2 regions of the Desulfovibrio sp. TomC genome follow, and region 1 is predicted to be linked to the other one. Evidence: predicted binding sites of a transcription regulator. Region 1 holds the regulator's gene; the other holds the start of a gene.
The links. Region 1 encodes sigma-54, which starts transcription at its own class of promoters, with help from an activator protein. Its sites were predicted from a motif close to CTGGCACGGNNNNTGCTT; they were not measured.

Region 1 (7,127 bases):
GCCCCGGGTGTAGCCGGGGTGGTTGGTCGGATGATTGAAGGCCTCGGGGTGCGGCATGAGTCCGAGAATGCGGCCGCTCGGATCGGTGAGGCCCGCGATGGCGTGGGGCGAGCCGTTGGGATTGGCTGGGTAGTCCATGGTGATCTGCCCGGTGGCCGGGTCGGCGTATTGCAGGGCGACGGCCCCGCTGGCCAGCAGTTCGTCCAGGACGCTTTGCTCCATGGGCACGAGCTTGCCCTCGCCGTGGCGCACCGGAAGGTCCAGGCGGCCAAGGCCCTTGGTGAAGACGCAGGGGCTTTCGGGATTGGCGGTCAGGGTCACCCAGCGGTCTTCAAACCGGGCCGAATCATTGTTGGCCAGGCTCACCTGCCGGGAGAAATAGTTGCCGCCAAGGGCCGGCAGGAGGCCGAGTTTGACCAGCAGCTGGAAGCCGTTGCAAATGCCAAGCACCAGTCCGCCGGCATCAAAAAAAGTCCGCAACTGGGTTAAAAGCGGTTCGCCGGCCGCAGTTGCGGCATGTTTCCAGCGAACGGCCGCGGCCTGGGCCGCGCCAAGATCATCCCCATCGAGAAAGCCGCCGGGAAAGACAAGAAAATTGTAGGCGTCAATTCTTGTCCGCCCGGCCACGATGTCGGAAAAAAACACAATATCCGTGACGTCGGAGCCGGCCATGCGGGCGGCATGGGCCGATTCCACCTCGCAGTTGGTGCCAAAGCCGGTGATCACGAGGGTGCGCACCTGGGGCATATGGGGAAATCCTCCCAAAGGGTTCCTTGAAAAATTAGGATCGAAAGCGTACCTTGCGCAGCGGAACATACGGGGCCGCCCCGGCCGCGTCAACCGGAGCCGTGCCAAAGGTGTGGTTTCCGGCCGCAAACCGCCGGGGTCGCCGGGGCGGCCCCCAGTACAACAAGGACGGCATCAGCAATGAAGACCAAGTTTATTTTCGTGACGGGAGGGGTGCTGTCCTCTCTGGGCAAAGGACTCGCCGCCGCTTCCATCGGTGCGCTGCTCCAGGCCCGGGGACTCAAGGTCACCATCCAGAAACTCGATCCCTACATCAACGTCGATCCCGGCACCATGAATCCGTTCCAGCACGGCGAGGTGTACGTGACCGACGACGGGGCCGAAACCGACCTCGACCTTGGCCATTACGAACGCTATCTCGGCGTTCCCATGAGCCAGAACAACAATTTTACCTCCGGACGCATCTATTTCAGCGTCATCCAGAAAGAGCGCCGGGGCGATTATCTGGGCGGCACGGTCCAGGTGATCCCCCACATTACCGACGAGATCAAGCGCTCCATCCTGGGCGTGGCCCGGGATGAGGACGTGGCCATTATCGAGATTGGCGGCACAGTCGGCGATATTGAGGGCCAGCCGTTTCTGGAGGCCATCCGCCAGTTGCGCATGGAGCTTGGCAAGGAAAACGCCCTTTATATCCACCTGACCCTGGTTCCCTATCTGCGCATGGCCGGCGAGGTCAAAACCAAGCCCACCCAGCACAGCGTCAAAGAACTGCGCTCCATCGGCATCCAGCCCGACATCATCATCTGCCGCAGCGAAGTGGACCTGGCCAAGGACATCAAACAGAAGATCGCGCTTTTTTGCGATGTGGACGCCGATGCCGTGTTCACGGCCGTGGACGTCAAAAACATTTATGAGCTGCCCCTTCGTCTGTATGGCGAGGGCGTAGACCAGAAAATCGCCATTTTGCTGCGCCTGCCGGCCAAAAACGCCGAACTGGAGCCGTGGCACGACCTCATGGACCGTCTGGAGCATCCCTCCGGCACGGTGTCGATTGCCATTGTCGGCAAGTATGTCGATCTCAAGGAAGCTTACAAGAGCCTGCACGAATCCCTGGTCCACGGCGGCATCCACGCCGGGGTGTCGGTCCGCTTTGTCTATGTCAATTCCGAAGAACTGACCCGGGAAAACGTGGCCGCCACCCTGGCTGGCATCGACGGCATCCTGGTCCCGGGCGGCTTCGGGTCGCGCGGGGTTGAGGGCAAGATCGCGGCCATCGAATATGCCCGCACCAAGGGCGTGCCGTTCTTCGGCATTTGCCTGGGGATGCAGTGCGCGGTCATCGAATATGCCAGAAACGTGCTCGGGCTGGCCGGGGCCAACTCCGAGGAGTTCGACCTGACCACGCCGCACCCGGTCATCTACCTCATGCGCGAGTGGTATGACTTCCGCACCCAGACCATCGAACATCGCGATCCCTCCAGCGACAAGGGCGGCACCATGCGCCTGGGTGCCTATCCCTGCGTCGTTGCCCCGGACACCCGGGCCGCCGCTGCCTACGGAACCGGCGAAATTTCCGAACGCCATCGCCATCGTTTCGAATTCAACAAGGCCTACGCCGCCGCCTTCGAGGAGGGTGGACTGGTCCTGAGCGGACTGTCGCCTGACGGCGAACTGGTGGAAATGGTCGAGTTGCCGGAACATCCCTGGTTTTTGGGCTGCCAGTTCCATCCGGAATTCAAGAGCAGCCCCATGCGCCCGCATCCGCTGTTCCGGGAATTTGTGACTGCGGCCAAACGCTGCAAGAAAGCCTAGCCTGCTCACGCGAGGCACGTCTGACGGCCGTCCGGGGGAAGCGACTTTCTCCCGGACGGCTTCGTTGTAACTGGGGCCCGTCTGGCCTGCCGGGCTCGTTGGCTATGCGCGGTGTCCTGGGGCCAGGGAAGAGACCAGGGCGGCCAAGGCCCAAGGCGTGCTCCTTGTCCCGTTGCCATGAGAGCAGGAAAAACACCTCTATCTGCTGGTCATTTCGGTGTTTTTTGGCTATGATCGCCCCGTTGGGCGGGACATGCCGGCTGCGTCTGGGCATTGGGGTCTTGTCTGTCAGGAGCGGCGTTTGGGTCGGGGAGGAAGTGTGCTCCGGCCGTTGGAGGTTTTGTATGCCTGAGGATGCGAATCTGGCCGCCAGCCGGGCCAGGGAAGTGGCGTTGCTGGTTCTTGATGTCGACGGCGTCATGACCGACGGCGGCATCTATGTCGATGCTCGTGGCGAGGTGACCAAACGGTTTCATGTCCATGACAGCCTGGGCCTCATGGCGGCCCAGGCTGTCGGACTGGCTGTTGCGGTCATAAGCGGCCTGGACAGTCCGGCCGTGGCCGCGCGCATGGCCGATCTGGGCATTGCCGAGTACCACCCGGGCCATCACCGCAAGATGGGCGTGCTGCGGGGTATTCTGGAACGCCAGGGTGTTTCGCCAGAACAGACCGCCTATCTGGGCGATGATTGGGTGGACGCCGGCCCCATGGGGCTGGTCGGGTTGCCCATGACCGTGGCCGATGCCCAACCGGAGATCCTGGAGCTGGCCCTGTGGGTCTCGCGCCGGGGTGGGGGGCACGGGGCGGTCCGCGAGGCTGTGCGGTTTATCCTGGCAGCCAAGGGGCAACTCGGGGCTGCCTATGAGTGGTTCCTCGACTAGGGCCGCTTGTGCCGATTGCCACGAGGTCGCAATTGTGGCATGGTTTTTGTTGGGCGGGCTGGCTGTGGGCCGCCGTCCAAACCGAGTAGAACCCTTGGACGCAAACGACTCACGCGCACGGCGGTAAGCATGGCCCTGGAACTGCGGCAGCAGCTCAAGCTTTCCCAACAGCTGGTGATGACCCCCCAGCTGCAACAAGCCATCAAACTCCTTCAACTTTCCCGGTTGGAGCTGCTTGAGAGCGTGCAGCAGGAGCTGTTGGAAAATCCAATGCTGGAGGAGACCGTCGAGGACGACCGGCCAACTGAACGGGTCATGGCCGAAGACAACCTCGGGCCGACCGGCAATTCCACGGACGCAGCCATGGAGAAGGAGCTGCTCAAAAACGCCGAGTGGGATGACTACCTTGGTGATTTTGCCAGCACCGGCCGCCAGTCTCAGTCCCGCGATTCCGAAATTCCCGAAGAGGGCATGGCCTATGACGCCCGGCTGGCCTCCAAGCCGTCCCTGGACGGGCATCTGGGCTGGCAGATGCATCTGTCCAATTTTACCCCCAAGGAAGTGGAAGTCGGGGAAGCCATCATCGGCAGCCTGGACTCCTCGGGCTATCTGCAGGCCACGGTGGAAGAGCTGGCCGGGATGGCCGGGGCCGAACCGGCCATGGTGGAAGCGGTGCTCCATCGCCTCCAGCGCCTTGATCCCGTGGGCGTGGCCGCCCGCACGCCCAGCGAGTGTCTGCTGATCCAGATCGAGGTCTGCGGCTACGAAGATACCATCCTCATTGAACTGGTGCGCGAGCATCTTGAGGACCTGGAAAAGAAGCGCTACAAGCCGCTTTGCAAAAAATTTCATCTGACCATGGAAAAACTCAAGGAATACCTGGAGATGATCCAGACCCTTGATCCCATGCCCGGGGCCAGCTACGGTTCCGGGGACCCGATCTACGTCAGTCCTGACGCCTTCGTGTATAAATACGGGGATGATTTCGTTATCGTGCTCAACGAGGAAGGGATGCCCCGCCTGGGGCTCAACACGACCTATCTCGACGGCACGAACCCGAATAAAGACAAGGATAAGGACTACCTGCAAGACAAGATGCGCTCGGCTATGTGGCTCATGAAAAGCCTGTATCAGCGCCAGCGAACACTGTATAAGGTGCTTGAGAGCCTGGTCAAATTTCAGCGCGGCTTTTTCGAGGACGGCGTGACCAAGCTTCGGCCGCTCATTCTCAAGGACGTGGCCGACGACATCAGCATGCACGAGTCCACGGTCAGCCGCATCACCTCCAACAAGTACGTGGCCACGCCCCATGGCATTTTTGAGCTCAAGTTCTTCTTTAACAGTTCGCTGGAGCTCGACGACGGCACCACGGTTGGTTCGGAGTCGGTCAAGGCCATGATCAAGCGCATTATTTCCGGCGAGAACGCCAAAAAGCCCATCAGCGACGAGGCTATCGCCGATATGCTCAAAGACGAGCTGCAAATCAACATCGCCCGGCGAACCGTGGCCAAATACCGAACGGCCATGGGCATCGAGTCATCGTCGAAACGCAAGGCGGTTTTCTGATGCTTCGGACCGGGTTTTCCCGGCCCCACACCACGCCATCCCGGAGGATAACATGAACATCACCTTTAATTTCAAAAATTTTGAACCATCCGATCACTTGCGGGACTATGCCCGCAAGCGTTTTGAAAAACTTGCCAAATACACCACGGCCGTGGACTCTTCGGAGTTGCAGGTCAATCTGGCTGTGGAAAAGACCCGCCAGATGGCCGACGTGATCTTCCAGGCCGACAACATGCACATCTCGGCCCACGAAGTGTCCGAGGACATGTACTCCACCATTGACCTGATTCTCGACAAAATTGAGGCCCAGGCCAAGAAATTCCGGGAAAAGCAGAAGGACCGCCGTCGCCAGACCATCGAGCAGGTCCGCATGGACGTCATCAGCATCAGTGAGGACAGCGAGGGCGGCCGCATCCCCACCATCATCGAGACGGACAAGTACGAGCCCAAGCCCATGGCCGTTGAAGAGGCCGCCATGCAGCTTGAGGCGCTCAAGTACGAGTTCCTGGTGTTTATCAATTCCGAAAGCGAACGGCCCAATGTCATCTACCGACTGCGCAACGGCGACTTCGGCCTCATCGATCCTGGAACGGGCGTCTAAATGCGGTTAGAGGACTATCTCCAGCCCGATTTCGTGATCGGGGAGCTTGCGTCGGAGTCCAAGTCCGAGGTGCTGGCGGAATTGGTGGCCCCGATCAAGGCGCACTGGCCCGAGTTTGACGCCAAACGCGCCCATCAGGTGCTGCTTGACCGCGAAAATCTGGGCACCACGGGCATCGGCGACGGGGTGGCCATCCCCCACGGCAAGATGGAGAGCCTCGAACGCATCGTCATCGTCGTTGGAAGAAGCCTTGCCGGCGTCAGCTTCGATGCGCTGGACTTCAAGCCCTGCCGCATCTTTTTCCTGGTGCTGGCGCCTGAACATGTTGCGGGTCTGCATTTGCGCATCCTGGCCCACATCTCCCGGCTGCTTTCCGACGAGACCTTCCGGCGCGCCTTTCTGGACGCCGAAAACGACGCCGCCTTGTGGCAGGTGCTCACCGCCGCCTAGGTCCGCCAGAAATCATCTCCCCGCGCGGTTGTTGTCACACAGCCGCGCGGGGAATCTGTTAAAGCCTCGGGCCGGGGAGAGGACGCCATGGAAAATGCAGCCAGGGACCTCATCATCGTCATTTTGACTGGCTTGTCCGGTTCCGGCAAGTCAACGGCCCTGCGGGTCTTTGAGGACCTGGGTTTTTTTTGCGTGGACGGCCTGCCCGTCAGCCTCGTGCCCAAGCTCATGAACCTGTTCGACGAGAAGGGCGGCCAGCGCTACAAGGGGCTGGCCCTTGGCATGGACGTGCGCCAGGCAGATCTCGATACGGACTGGGGCGCGACCCTGGCCCAGATCAAGGTCAAGGACGTCGCCCCCCAAATTATCTTTTTTGAAGCTGATACCGGCGAAATCATCCGCCGCTACGCCACCACCCGGCGGCCCCATCCCCTGGAAAGCGCCGAACGGGGACTTGAACAGGCGGTATTTGAGGAACGCGAGCGGATGCGCCCGCTTCGTGACGCCGCCGACATGGTGCTCGACACCACCCATTTCACCATCCACGATCTGCGTCGCAAATTGCAGGAAAAATGGGCCTCTATCCGGCCCACCGCCGGCACGCTCAAGGTCCATGTCATGAGCTTCGGCTTCAAATATGGCCCCCCCTCCGAAGCGGATATGGTCTTTGATCTGCGCTTTTTGCCCAACCCGTATTTCGACAAGGCATTGCGGGAGCATACCGGCAAGGAGGCTGCCGTTCGCGATTATGTGCTGGCCGAAGACCCGGGCCGGGAGTTTTTGCGCCGCCTCACCGAATTCCTGCACTACCTGCTGCCGCTTTACGGCAAGGAGGGGCGCTACCGTCTGACCCTGGCCTTTGGCTGCACCGGCGGCCGGCATCGTTCTGTGGCCGTGGCCGAGTCCGTCTTTGACACGTTGTCCAAGGCTGGCTACAATATTTCTTTGGAACATCGACACATCGAGCGCGGGTAGCGGGGCGGTCCAGGACGTTTTTCGTCACGTTCCCGGTGTCCGTCAGCCGGGCCGGGGCGGATTCTCACCTGAAACGGCGTGTTTTGTCGCGG
Region 2 (7,127 bases), on a different contig from region 1:
CGCCCCCCACCTGCCTCAATCCCGAGGTTCTCACCCGGTCTTGACATTTTTCGCAAACCGGGAGCATCCATCTCTCGCCCGGCCGCTGCCAAACGGCCGGGTCCCAAGGAGCTGCCATGCGCGTACGCGAGATGATGCGGGATTCCCTGGCCACAGTCGGTCCCGATGCCCCTTTTGCCACTCTGGTTGCGGCCCACCGCCGCCGTGACTCCAGACTGGTCTACGTCGTTGACGATGAGACCCGGCTTCTTGGCGTGGTGAGCTGCGCCGATCTGCTGCGCTGCGCCATGCCCTTTTTCGTGGATGCCAATCTGGCCAAGGCCCTGCCCGAAGACGCCTCGGTGATCTGCCAGGGATTTGGCGCTTGCGCCGGCAAGACGGCGGCCGAGGTCATGGTCCGCGAAGTCGTGTCCGTAGCGCCCGACGAGACGCTTTTTGCGGCCGAGGCCCTGTTTGCCGAGGGCAAGTTCCATGCGTTGCCGGTCGTCGATGCCGCCGGCCGGGTGGTTGGCGAAATCACCCGTCGGCGCATCCTCGACTACCTGGCCGGCTTTTGCGGCCTGTAACGCGGAGAATCCCTCATGTTCTGGATCGCCACCGCCATTTTTGTCGCGGCCTATGTCGTCATTGTCTCCGAAAAGATCAACAAGACAAAAGTGGCCCTTTTTGGCGCGGCCTTAACGCTGGCCACCAAGGTGCTCACCCAGCACGACGCCTTCCACGACGTAGATCTGGGCGTGGACTGGAACGTGATCTTTCTGCTCATCTCCATGATGATCATGGTCAACATCATGACCAAGACCGGCGTCTTCCAGTACGTGGCGGTCAAATCGGCCAAAATCGGCCGGGGCGAGCCCTTTGCCATCATGGTCATTTTCGCCGTGGTCACGGCCATAGCCTCGGCCTTTTTGGACAACGTCACCACGGTGCTGCTGCTGGCCCCGGTGACGCTGCTCGTGGCCGAGGAGCTGGAAATCGACCCGGTGCCCTTTCTCATCACCGAGGCCCTGGCCTCCAACATCGGCGGCACGGCCACACTCATCGGCGACCCGCCAAACATCATGATCGCCTCCAAGGCCGGCCTGGATTTCATGGATTTCGTCATCCATCTCACCCCGGCCATCATCGTGGTCATGGCGGCCTGGATGCTGGCCTGGAAAGTCATCTTCGGCAAACGCCTCACGGTCGGCGCGGCCCAGAAGGCCCGCATCCTGGCCATGGACGAGCGGGCGCTCATCCGCGACCCGGCGCTTCTGAAAAAAAGCGGCGCGGTCCTGGGCCTGACCATCCTGGGCTTTACCCTGCACGGCTTTCTCGGCTTTGAGCCGGCCACCGTCGCCCTGCTCGGAGCCGCCACCTTGCTGCTTATTTCCGGAGAGGACCCGCAAAAGATATTCGAGGAAGTGGAATGGCCCACCATCTTCTTTTTCATCGGGCTTTTCATCATCATCGGCGGCACAGTCAAAGCCGGGCTGATCGAGGTGTTTTCCCAAAAGGTCATTGCCCTGACCAACCCCACCAAGGACTCCATGTTCATGCTGTCCATGGTCATGGTCTGGTTTTCCGGCATCGCCTCGGCCATCGTGGACAACATCCCCTTTGTGGCCACCATGAACCCGCTTCTGGCCGAACTGGCCGACAAGGTCCTGGGACCGGCCACCGGACTGAGCGGTCCGGCCCTCTACACCCATCCGACCATGCTGCCGGTGTGGTGGGCCTTGTCGCTTGGGGCCTGTCTTGGCGGCAACGGCACGGCCATCGGGGCCTCGGCCAACGTCATCGTGGTCGGGCTGTCGGAAAAAAGCGGGCACAAGATCACCTTCGGCCGGTTTTTCAAATATGGCGCGCCTGTGACCCTTGGCACCATCATCATTTCCATGGGCTACATCTACTTGCGTTACTACGTGCTCGGCTGGTAGCCCGGAGCGGATGAACGTCCTCCCCCGGCCGGCCGGCCGGTATCTGGCCGCACTGTGCCTGTCGGCCCTGGCGGTGCTGGCCTTTTGGGGCTACCTGCGCACCGGCGCAACCACCAGCGACGACCTCGTGTACGAACAGGCCGTCATCACCCACAGCCTGGGTACGCTGTGCACCGAGCTGGCCACCCGCTCGGGCCGCTTCCACCACTACCTGCATGTGGGCCTGACCAGCCTGCCGTATTCTATCGACAGCCTGCCGGCCCGAAAGGCCCTGTCGCTTGGCGTCGCCCTGGCCGTCGTGGCTGCCCTGGCCGCCCTGGCCGCCCGGCTGGCCGCCAGCCCCGTCCTGGGCTTCCTTGTCGCCACCCTGGGCCTGTCGCTTTACCAGGACAACTGGCACCACAACATCCTGACCGCCTATCCGCTGGTGTTCGATGCCGGCATGTTGTGGCTTCTGGGGGCCGGCTACGCCCTGCTGCGCCACGGCGAAACCGCCAGGCGGCGCTGGCTCGTCCTGGCCAATACCGCCATGTTCCTGGCTTTTTGCCATTTCGAGGCCTTTGTCGCCTATCTGCCCGTCCTGGCCGGCATCGTCTTTTTGACCGGTCGCGGCCGACTGCGGCATCGTCTTGCCGCCTGTTGCGCCGCCTTTGCCGTGGTCCCCGTCTACGCCGGCATCTACCTCGGCTACCGGTTCACCCACCCCTCGGCCTATGACGGCAACGCCCTGGATCTTCAAAACCCCTTGCGGGTCCTTGAGACGGCCCTGGCTTACAGCCGAAGCGCCCTGCCGCTCGGGGCCTTTGACCTCAACCTCGAGTACATAAACCGCTTCCCCCAGGCCACCAGCCGCTACGTCCTGTCTTTTGGCCACTATCTGGCCGATCTGGCCGGCAACTGGCCGCGCTTTGACCCGGCCTGGATCGCCATGGGCCTCCTGGCCGGGGGGCTGACCGCTGTCTGCCTGCGCCGGGCCGAGGCCACCTTTCGGCCACGTTTCCTCGCCGTGGTCCTGGCCGTGTACGCCGTCGTCTGCCCCAATCTGCTGATCGCCCTGTCGCCCAAATATCAGGAACCGGCCGCCGGGGGATTGGCCTGGTATGTCACCTCGAATTTTTCCTTCTACGCCGTGGCCGTGCTCCTGGCCCTTGGCCTGCTGGCCGCCGCCGGCCGGCTGCCCGGGCGGCTGCGGCCGGCGGCCGCGACGCTTCTTGGCCTGTGCGTCGGCCTGACCGTCTTTGTAAACGCCTCGGTCAACGCCTCGGTGCGCGAAAGCAAGATCGCCGCGGCCGGACGCTGGCGCGTGGCCGAACTGGCCGCCCGCAGCCCGGCCCTGGAGGCGGTTCCGGACGGGGCCATCCTGGTGGCCCCGGACCTGTTTGCCGCCGTCAACGTGGAACTGACCGCCCCGGACTACTGGAGCGCCTATTTCGCCCACCGCACCGGGCGGACCTTGACCGTGCTCCCCGGCCTCCCCCCGACAGCCGGCCTGATCAGGCCGGCCGAACCGCCGGTCTATGTCTTGCGCCGCCTGTCCGCCCCGACCGCGACCGTGACCAGTCTGGCCCTGGGCCGGGTGTCGCGCCTCGGTCCGCCGGCCGCCGATCCCTACGCCAAAACCCCGGACGCGCCCCAGCTTCTGGCCGACGACGTCCTGGTGGTGGTGGACGGGGCCAACCAGCTCCTCGACATTTTCTATCGCGACGCCGCCGGCTGGCAGGTCGCGCCAGCCAGGGTGGGCGGACGGCTGGGTTCGTCCCAGACCCGTCTGGCCGGAGACGGCATCGCCCTGTCCTCCCTGGCCCTGCTGCCGGCCCGGACCATTGAAACCGGGGCCGTCTCGCCCCTGGAGCTGCGCTTTGGCCAGGGTTTTTCCGCCCCGGAGCGCGCGATCACGGGCGATGTGGTCTGGGCTGGTCAGACGGCCCAGGCGTCCCTGGACAATGCCGGCCCGCTACCGGTCCGGGTGCGTCTGGCCGGTTCGGTCGTGGCCATGTCCCCGGTGCGTGTCCGGGTGAGCGCACCCGGGTTGGAAACCGTGCTCGACTGCACCGCCCGATCCACGCCCCTGACCCTGGAGCTGACCCTGCCCCCGGGGCGCAGCCGGCTGACGTTTGCCGCCGAGGGCGATACCGGCACAGCGGACAAACGCTTCGGCCTGCTCGGGCTGACCCTGCGCGCCGCACCCTGATACCTGGGAACACCGGCTCCACGGTTGCTGGAACGTCGCTCCGGCACTCCACGCCGGCTGGACCAAAGCCGCCCCGACCATGGATATAATCCTGACATATCAAGTTGTTAAAAAAATGGCCCGCCCTGGCACGGCTCCTGCTTATTGAAAGGCAAGAGACGCACAGGGAACCAAAACAACTTTACATACCAGGAGAACCGCCATGTTGACCGCCATCACCAATTTCATCCGCGACGAAGAAGGGGCCACGGCAGTTGAATACGGGCTTATGGCCGCTCTGATCGCCGCCGTCATCATCACCGCCGTCACCGCCGTCGGCACCAGCCTGTCCAAGCTGTTCGATGGAATCTCCACCTCCCTGACGGCCGCTGCCTCCTAAGTGCACTTGGCTTCGCGAAGCAAAAAGGCCGTCCCCGGCTACCGGGGACGGCCTTTTCCTTTGGAACGCGCCGCTTCTCCCGAGTTTCTCCCCCGTCCCCAAGAGCCGGCCATAGCCGGCAGCACCCACCCCACCCGCCCACGGCCGGGCAGCCGCAGCCGAGCCGCCCACAGCCGGGCTGGCAGGTCCGAGAAGGACCATACCAGGCCAACCGCTGCGCCTGGCCTGTCCTTTGGGCTCCATTTCTCGGGGAGCGGCTCAGGCCCGTTCCATCAATCCTGGAGCGAAAAGCCCGTCAGAATTATTATCCCTTGTATTTAAAGCATGTTAAGATGACCATCCAGATTGGCACAGCCTGTGCTTTCTCTTGGTTCAGAGACGCACGCAGGGAACCAAAGCAACTTTACATACCAGGAGAACCGCCATGTGACCGCCATCACCAATTTCATCCGCGACGAAGAAGGGGCCACGGCAGTTGAATACGGGCTTATGGCCGCTCTGATCGCCGCCGTCATCATCACCGCCGTCACCGCCGTCGGCACCAGCCTGTCCAAGCTGTTCGATGGAATCTCCACGTCCCTGACGGCCGCTGCCTCCTAAGCGCACTCGGCTTCGCGAAGCGAAAAGTCCGTCCCCGGCTACCGGGGACGGACTTTTCCTTTGGAACGCAGCCGTTTCACCCGAGTCCCCCTTCCCTTCCCAACAGCCGGCCATGGACGGCAGCCCCCAACCGTGTCCCCTCCCCGGCGGACAGCCCGGCCAAGCTGTCCGAGCCGCTGTCCCGGCGGCCTCGTCCGAGGAGGACCATACCAGGCCAACCGCTGCGCCTGGCCTGTCCTTTGGGCTCCATTTCTCGGGGAGCGGCCCAGGCCCGTTCCATCAATCCTGGAGCGAGAAGCCCGTCAAAATTATTATTCCATGTATTTAAAGCATGTTAAGACAACCATCCAGGTTGGCACAGCCTGTGCTTTCTCTTGATTCAGAGACGCACAGGGAACCAAAGCAACTTTACATACCAGGAGAACCGCCATGCTGACCGCCATCACCAATTTCATCCGCGACGAAGAAGGGGCCACGGCAGTTGAATACGGGCTTATGGCCGCTCTGATCGCCGCCGTCATCATCACCGCCGTCACCGCCGTCGGCACCAGCCTGTCCAAGCTGTTCGATGGAATCTCCACGTCCCTGACGGCCGCTGCCTCCTAAGCGCACTCGGCTTCGCGAAGCGAAAAGTCCGTCCCCGGCAGCGGGGACGGACTTTTGTTATGGAGCGTACGCCTCTTCGCGTCACCTCCCCCGGCCGGTCTAATTCCTGGAAATCGCCCCGGCATATTCCACTGTTTCTGGATTACCGCCTCAGGACGACCTGTATTCCGCCGGTTATCAAGGCGGTTACCAATTCCATTGCTTTGGCATGGCCTGTGCTATCGTCTCCCCAAAACCCTTCGGGGAGCACGTGCCCTTTCCGGTCGGGAGAAACGCCATGCCGCCAGCCATCACCAGGTTTATCCGGGACGAGACCGGGGCCACCGCAGTTGAATACGGACTCATGGTCGCTTTGATCTCCACGGCCATCCTCGTCGTCGTCACCGCCATCGGCGTCTCCATGGCCACGATCTACCAGCGCATCGCCGATACGATCAGCCCCTAACACCGGGACGTTGGCCCTTTCGCAGAGACAAACAACCGGCAACACGTCGGCATTCCGCGGCTTCCCCAAACAACGCACCCATTCCCCAAGAACTGCACCGGGCGAACGGCCGCTCCAGACAAAACGCCGTCCCCCTCAACGGGAGACGGCCTTTTCGTTTGCCGGGAAAGGCCCCTTTTGGCATTCTGGGTTCAAAGGAGCCTGACTTTGAACGCCAACACCCACCTCCGCATCAATCCCGACCTGTGCGGCCGCCCCATATCCCTGGCCCCGGGGCAGGCCGTGGCGCGGCTGACCGCCACGACGGCCATGGCCGCCGACGACCGGGGCCTGGTCCACGGCGGCTTTGTCTTCGGCCTGGCCGACTATGCCGCCATGCTGGCGGTCAATGATCCCCTCGTGGTGCTCGGCGCGGCCGACATCCGGTTCACCGCCCCGGCGATTGTCGGCGATGAGCTTGAGGCCGAGGCCACGGTGCGGGAGACCGCCGGCAAAAAGCGTCTGGTGGATGTCGTGGTGCGCCGGGAAGCCGAAACCGTGCTGACCGGCAGTTTCACCTGTTTTGTCCCGGCTGCCCACGTCCTTAGCCGCTGAGAACCCTCCAAGGAGCCCGCATGAGCTTTACCGTTCACACCCCTTCCCCCGCGACCGAAGAGCCGCAGTTCGACTGCATGTTCTGCGACAAGCCGGCCCTTGTCTCCTCCGAGGCGGCCCGGACCGAAACCAGCCGGACGGTGGAGGTCTTTTGCCGTCACTGCGGCGCCAGAAAGACCGTGGCCACGCAAAAAAACAGCGACAACACCCAATGGGAACTGGCGGACTGATCCCGGCTCCCGCCCAAGGCGACCGGCCCCGGCCCAACACCCGGCAGCTGAGGGCATACCTCCCGGACGGTTCCCGGTCTGGAAAGAAGGGGGCAAAAAAAAGCGGGGCGTCGCCCCGTCCTTGCGGCCCCGGACCCTGCGGGAATCCTGGCAGGGAGACGCG

Region 2: the regulator sigma-54 is predicted to act here: its motif matches at 4,835-4,852, upstream of NY78_RS24650 (Flp family type IVb pilin).

What each region holds. Positions count from the first base shown of each region.
Region 1 is NZ_JSEH01000001.1:292,609-299,735, reverse strand. It holds gene NY78_RS01430 (phosphoribosylformylglycinamidine synthase subunit PurQ) at 1-747, opposite strand, end outside; gene NY78_RS01425 (CTP synthase) at 928-2,562, shown strand; gene NY78_RS01420 (KdsC family phosphatase) at 2,907-3,443, shown strand; gene rpoN (RNA polymerase factor sigma-54) at 3,573-5,009, shown strand; gene hpf (ribosome hibernation-promoting factor, HPF/YfiA family) at 5,062-5,610, shown strand; gene NY78_RS01405 (PTS sugar transporter subunit IIA) at 5,611-6,060, shown strand; gene rapZ (RNase adapter RapZ) at 6,148-7,035, shown strand.
Region 2 is NZ_JSEH01000008.1:85,590-92,716, forward strand. It holds gene NY78_RS09405 (2-hydroxyacid dehydrogenase) at 1-44, shown strand, start outside; gene NY78_RS09410 (CBS domain-containing protein) at 117-566, shown strand; gene NY78_RS09415 (SLC13 family permease) at 582-1,919, shown strand; gene NY78_RS09420 (hypothetical protein) at 1,930-4,110, shown strand; gene NY78_RS09425 (Flp family type IVb pilin) at 4,313-4,489, shown strand; gene NY78_RS24650 (Flp family type IVb pilin) at 4,916-5,089, shown strand; gene NY78_RS09435 (Flp family type IVb pilin) at 5,519-5,695, shown strand; gene NY78_RS23665 (Flp family type IVb pilin) at 5,973-6,140, shown strand; gene NY78_RS09440 (PaaI family thioesterase) at 6,348-6,734, shown strand; gene NY78_RS09445 (hypothetical protein) at 6,755-6,964, shown strand.